One region of the Virgibacillus siamensis genome, then DNA from elsewhere that is predicted to be linked to it. Evidence: riboswitches for the same ligand, from Rfam matches in the RefSeq annotation. Region 1 holds a riboswitch; each other region holds the start of a gene.
The links. A riboswitch is a leader RNA that binds a small molecule or an ion and turns the genes downstream of it on or off. The one in region 1 is predicted to bind S-adenosylmethionine.
Positions count from the first base shown of each region.

Region 2: another riboswitch for S-adenosylmethionine. It lies ahead of B1K71_RS03580 (homocysteine S-methyltransferase family protein); the one in region 1 lies ahead of B1K71_RS13340 (methionine ABC transporter ATP-binding protein).
Region 3: another riboswitch for S-adenosylmethionine. It lies ahead of ssuE (NADPH-dependent FMN reductase); the one in region 1 lies ahead of B1K71_RS13340 (methionine ABC transporter ATP-binding protein).

Region 1 covers NZ_FUIH01000007.1:1,889,907-1,892,109, forward strand. The annotation lists gene B1K71_RS13335 (methionine ABC transporter permease) at 1-120, opposite strand, end outside; gene B1K71_RS13340 (methionine ABC transporter ATP-binding protein) at 110-1,141, opposite strand; SAM riboswitch class I at 1,231-1,342, opposite strand; gene B1K71_RS13345 (thioredoxin family protein) at 1,403-1,720, opposite strand; gene B1K71_RS13350 (toprim domain-containing protein) at 1,731-2,084, opposite strand.
Region 2 covers NZ_FUIH01000007.1:15,731-17,933, reverse strand. The annotation lists gene B1K71_RS03580 (homocysteine S-methyltransferase family protein) at 1-854, opposite strand, end outside; SAM riboswitch class I at 954-1,054, opposite strand; gene B1K71_RS03575 (hypothetical protein) at 1,727-2,200, shown strand.
Region 3 covers NZ_FUIH01000006.1:1,638-3,840, reverse strand. The annotation lists gene B1K71_RS00880 (LLM class flavin-dependent oxidoreductase) at 1-769, opposite strand, end outside; gene ssuE (NADPH-dependent FMN reductase) at 798-1,337, opposite strand; SAM riboswitch class I at 1,449-1,556, opposite strand; gene B1K71_RS00870 (TasA family protein) at 1,675-2,136, opposite strand; gene B1K71_RS20320 (TasA family protein) at 2,102-2,203, opposite strand, start outside.

The DNA of each region.
Region 1 (2,203 bases):
TCCGAGTGCAATCCCCAGAATCAACGTGCCAACCAAGGCAAGTATCGTCATATAAAAAGTCTCATACGTGGCAACCCACAACTCCTGGGTGTCTATATTCGGAAATAACTCAGTCAACATCACGGACCACCTCCACTTCCACAGAGGTTTCATTCTTAATATAGTCGACCGCCTTGTCTATTTCAGATGGCTGACCATCTATTTGAACGAATAGGGTTCCATATGCCCCACGCTGTGTCTGCGTGATTTTTCCCTGTAAAATATTGATATCAATGGCAAACTTCTTGGCGACACTGCTCACCACTGCCTGATTGGCTGTTTCACCAAGGAAATGCAGGCGGATGATTTTACCGCTTTGGTACGTTTCAACCAGACTGGCATATACTTCATTCTCGTCACTGGTACCCATCACCTGTTCCACGAACTTTTTCGTAACCTGCTGCTGCGGCCTCAGGAAGACATCCATCATCTCACCTTGCTCCACAATTTTTCCTTCTTCCATGACAGCAACCCGATTGCATATCTTTCGGATGACATGCATCTCATGGGTAATCAAAATAACAGTCAGATCCAGTTTTTTATTAATGTCAACCAGAAGATCCAAAATCGCATTTGTTGTTTCAGGATCAAGTGCTGATGTTGCTTCATCACAAAGCAGCACTTTCGGTCTGTTTGCGAGTGCTCTGGCGATACCGACACGCTGTTTCTGACCGCCACTTAACTGTGATGGAAAGGCATTTTCCCTCCCGGACAACCCAACCAATTTTATTAATTCCTGTACACGTTCCTCCCGTTCACGTTTTGGAACTCCGGCAATTTCAAGCGGGAAGGCAATATTATCTTTTACCGAACGCGACCAAAGCAGGTTGAAGTGCTGAAATATCATCCCGATTTCCTGTCGTGCAAGCCGTAAACGCTTCGTATTCAAAGCTGTAATTTCCTGCTGATTTATAACAATTCTTCCGTCTGAAGGTTCTTCCAGCCGGTTCAGAAGCCGTACAAATGTACTTTTCCCTGCCCCGCTGTACCCGATTACACCGAATATTTCACCTTCGTTGATGGATAGGGTTAAATCATCAACAGCTGTAATGTTATTCTTATTAGATGTAAATACTTTGCTTAAACCCTCGATTGAAATCAACAAAATCCTCCTTCAGACATTACGATGTCACAAATTAAAAACGCCCTTCCGTAAGAGAACGGAAAGACGTAAGCTGCTATCTTCACGTTCTCTTATCTGTCAAAGCTGTTGCTTTGCAGGAATTGGCACCTTTTCAAATAAACTTCATTTGAGGTTGCCGCGGTTTCACAGGGCCAGCCCCTCCACCGCTCAGGATAAGAGAAAAACGTATTAAATTTTTAAAAAGTATAATCAAGATATTAGCATCCATTTGCCGGCATGTCAATCATTTTTTGCGAACAACTCCGGTTTATATTCCATTAGATAACGATAAATATTTGGTATGGAACGGAATGCATATACTTTTTCCTTCACTTCATTGTTTTCCTTTATCAACAGGCATGGAACACTTTCCACTTTATTTTCCTGCATGAAGTCAGGATTCAAGGATGCATTCATGTCATAAAATATATCTTCACCATGGACCGATTCAATTTTATTCAGCATTGATTTTGCCAAACTGCATGTACCGCAAAATGGTGTGTAGATATACAGTAACAAACGATCCTGTTGTAATACTTCCTCTGTTGCTTCCTGCAAAATGATCACCCTATAGTAAAAAAATCGGATTGACCCTGATTCCCTTTCCGGCCAACTCCACTGCTATATCGTGTTCAGGGGTCGCCGCAACTTCACGGTATTCACCGCTAACGTACATATGCTCGGCATGGGGCAGTTCCCTGGTCAATTGCCGCCGCAGTTTCACTCCTGAACTGTCTTCATCAACTAAAATATACACATCACGGTTATCGAGATTGTACGTTTCCAAAAGTTCGTCAAACTTTTCCACACCAAGTGTGCCGTTCGTACATATGATTTCGAGGTCTTCCGTAATGACCTTTTTAATTTGTTTTTTGTCTGTCAAACCTTCGACAATAATGATTTTTCCCGGATCATCCGTCATCACCAAATCGCTCCCAGTTGAAAACAGATTCTTTAAAATTATAACACAGCAGCCAGGGTGTACAGTTATTTTATGCTTGATGCATGATTTCATAGAAATATGGCTTCCTGCTAAAAAGA
Region 2 (2,203 bases), 1.9 Mb from region 1:
TTTGCCCATTCCGCCAGCTCATAACGGTTATGGTACAGCGGATCAAGAGCAGTCGGAAATGTTGTTTCTGTAGGTAAATGGCAGCTGCAGCCCCCATCAGGCAAATTAAAGAATGTCGGGTGTTCTTCATTTGTACGATATGGGATAGGCAAACCGCCGACATAACCGTCAACATTGTTTCGTATGGCGGCAAGATACGGCTGCATGGTATCAGGACCACGGAAACAATTCATACCAACGACCAATGCTCCTTTTTCGGAAAGTATTTTACAGGACTCTTCCACAGTGTATCCATCCCGTAAAATGTTCTCGCCCATTAACCCGAATGTAATGACTGCCGGCAAACTTTGTTTAGTAATTTCTTCCAGTGCTATTAGCGCCTCTTCATGGTAATAAAATGTTTCACCATTGATGAAGTCGACCCCTTCTTCTTTGCACCATGTAACCATTTCTGCAAATATATTTCTAACCTTTTCCTTTGACTCCGGATCATCCGGATTAAAGATATTGGTATTCGATATATTCCCTGCCACCAACGCTTCTTCTTTTGGATGCTCTTTGGCAACCTCTTTTGCAAGGCGAATAGCATTTCTGTTTAAGGGTTCCAGCAAATCTTCTTTTCCAATAATACGCATTTTTTCCCTATGAGCATTATATGTAAAAGCCAATACAACATCAGAACCGCCATTCATATAATCCCGATATGCCTGTTTTAATGCCTCAGGATTATCAAGAGCCACCTCAGGAACAAACGAACCTGCCTGCAAATATCCTCTGCGTTCCAATTCAAATAAATAGCCTTCCCCTGCAATTACGGTACCTTCTTTTAAACGATCTTCCAAACTGCGCTTCATAACATTTCCTCCTTTTGAATTTAGTTGTCGCAGTGAATTAAATAACGAAAAAACCCCCTTCTGAAATAAGAAGAGGGTTTTGCCGTGTGTTCAATACTCTTCTTATCTGCAAGCTTCACGCTTTCTGGAATTAGCACAGTACTAAAAAGTCTGTTGCTGAGGCTTCACAGGGCCAGTCCCTCTGCCTCTCTTGATAAGAGTTTCAGTATTCAATTATTGATTACTATATACAATACACGCAGTATTTTTAAAAGTCAAGAAAATTTTTTAATGCAACAAAACAGCCGGTTCAATGATTTGAGTTGCCGTTCAAAGCCGCTTTCTCGGTAGCATGAAGACGGTGCTCCACTTTATTTGGAACCTTTCCATCTCAGGACGATGGAAATCACCTGAATCTATTGTTTACTTGAATATCATTCCATACATCCTCCAAAGTCCAATAAATTAATAGACAAACTTTAATCGATTTAAAATGCTTATCCTTATTAACGCAAAAAAAAGACGATTGTCCAATCGGATTATTTTCCGAATAAACATCGCCATATCATCGTCTATAGGATACCGGTGGTCGGGGTCGAACCGACACTCCCGAAGGAACACGATTTTGAGTCGTGCTTTCAATTTTATAAATTTAATAATCGTTAAGAAACCGTGATTTGACCGTATATTCAAACGTCAATTGTGGCTTTCTTTTCGTCACTATTCATACGATTAACGAACAAGTTTCATTATAGTAGATTTTTAATTGTTTTGCAACCTTAATTTTATGTTCAATATTCCTTCTAAATAATGTAAACTGAATATATAAATAAGTGTGAAATTTGTAGCATATTATTCTTTTATGTCTTAGTACGAAAGAAGGTGTTAAGGACTTGAAGGAACAAAGAATCATCTTAGTATTGGGGATAATATTTATTTTTGGTGCACCTCTTTATTCGTTGGGATACATAACACTTGGGGACTTTTCCATATTCGGTTTTTCATTGGGTGCGTTGTTAATGAGTATTTCAAGTTTATTAGATAACCCTTTGAAGAAAGATAGTGAACAACATATCTTACGAAAGATAGCAAAGAATGTATTATTTATTCTTAGTATTGTTTTAATCGTTCTCTCTCCTATGCTTAATACAAACATAACCTTCCTCAAAAGGTTAGTTAACTCCATAGATTCTAACGTGTTTCTTCTATATAGTATAGGTTTTTCATTCTTCACTTTATTTGTAAGTGATTTATACAAAAAACAAGTCGAGACTAAGATAGAGAACGAAAAGAATAAAGCCGTGACCGACGCTTTAAATAAGTATGATGAAATGCTAAAGAAAAAATTCCAGAAAAAAGAGGATTGATTA
Region 3 (2,203 bases), on a different contig from region 1:
CTTTAGCAGCATTTTTAGTTGGCGGACCAATAAACACCAATTCAGCATGCTTTGAGGCAAATGCTCTTCCCTTTGGTGACGCACCAGCCTGATACAACACCGGTGTTCTCTGTTTGGATGGTTCAGATAAATGGGCACCCGGGACTTTATAATATTTTCCTTCATGCCTGATATCATGAACCTTATCCGGATCCGTATAGATGCCATTTCCTTTATCCAGCTGAACCGCATCCGCTTCCCAGCTCGCCTCCCACAGTTTGTAACAAACATCCACATATTCTTCTGCAATATCGTACCGTTCATCATGTTTAATCTGACCGGCCCTGCCCATGTTGACCGCTGCACTTTTCAAATAAGATGTAACTATATTCCAGCCGACACGTCCATTTGTTAAATGGTCTAACGTTGTCATCCGGCGGGCAAACAGATAAGGATGCTCATGTGTAACCGAAGATGTAACCCCAAATCCAAGATGATTCGTAACGGCGGCCATTAACGGAACAACCAGCAGCGGATCATTCACCGGCGCCTGGGCCCCTTGCCGGACAGCTGCATCCCTGGAACCTCGATAAACATCATATGTGCCAAGAACATCCGCGATAAACACCGCATCAAACCTTCCCTTCTCTAACAGCTTGGCAAGTTCAATCCAATAACTGCTGTCCTTATAACGATGTGACTCATCATCAGGATGTGTCCATAATCCCGGGGATTGATGCCCCGCACAATTCATATCAAATGCATTTAAAAAAATTCGTTTCTTCGTCATACAGTTACCCCTTTCTGTTTTAGATAGCTTAATTCCAAACAACTGTTCCTTTTACTAAATCCGCAAAATAGTATAACTGTTTCTCCGTCCGTTCCAAAATTGCATCTTCAATAATCGGATTGTTCCTATGTTTGTCAATTTGATCATCTAATAAATAAAGACCTTTCAGATTATGCCCTTTTAATGTCGCAAGCACGGGTTTTAATGTGTATTCAATTGCCAGCAAATGTGAAGCACTCCCACCGGTCATTACAGGAAGAACAGGTGTATGCTGCAGCACATCCCGCGGCAAAACATCCAATAATGCCTTCAGCACGCCTGAATAGGCTCCTTTGTACACAGGCGATCCAACGATAACACCACTGGCATTCCGAATCATCAATGCGATATCCCGGATAGCCGGGCTTTCCCAGTTTCCCGTAAAAAGATCTTCATATGGTAAATCTCTGACAGAGAGATGTGATACCGTAAAATGTTTTTGGATTAGCAAATCACCCATATACCTTAGTACACTATCCGATCTTGAAGCGGCAGAAGGACTGCCCGACAATACAACAATTTCACCCATAATGATCATCCTTTCCTCATAAAATTCATTTTAATGGTTTTGCCAAATTCTGTTAAAAAACCCCCTTTCCTTGGATAAGAAAAGAGGGTTGCTGACGGTTATTCGATTCCGCTCTTATCTCCCAAGAAATTAATCTTGCTGGATTTAGCACCATCCTGACAGTGTCAGAGGTTGCTGAAGCTTCACAGGGCCAGATCCCTCAGCTTCTCTTGATAAGATATTTTATTGTTGCAGTACATTATATTCCTATTAGTCTGATAAATCAAGTGGGTTTTTGAAAAAAGATGCAAATCAACATAAATTTCCCATCTATTGTTCATATAAAAGTCAAATGTCGTTAAATTTCTTCCCCATCTTCTTGTTCCGCAGTAAACGTCCAGTTAAGTTTCAGGGAGTCACCCTGGAATTGATTCTGATCCTCGCCATTATCCACAAATGAGATATCAACATAAAAATTTTCATAGTGGCCATTTTGATCCGCGGGAAGACCATCCCCACCAATCACATCAATGGGACCATCCCTTTTTAGTTGATTTAGAGTCGTTTTTGTGATGAGTTTCTTCCCTTTGCTTGTATTATAGAATAACTCTACCCGAATGTGCTTCCCAAAGTTCAACGTATTATCACCTTTGGCATCATTCACTTTATAGTCTGTATCCAACATTACTTTTGAGAAATTAAGTGTCCCGGTATTCTGAATACTAAATGACTGTTCCTGTGTGTCTCCCGGCTTTATGTTATCCAGATTAAAAATAACATTTTCATCATTTCCGGCAGGTTGGTTGAACGTTAATTCCATAGTTCCTGCCGCGAATGGTATTGTTGGTTTTTTCTGAATCGCTAAAATACACGTACGTTCCTCCCCC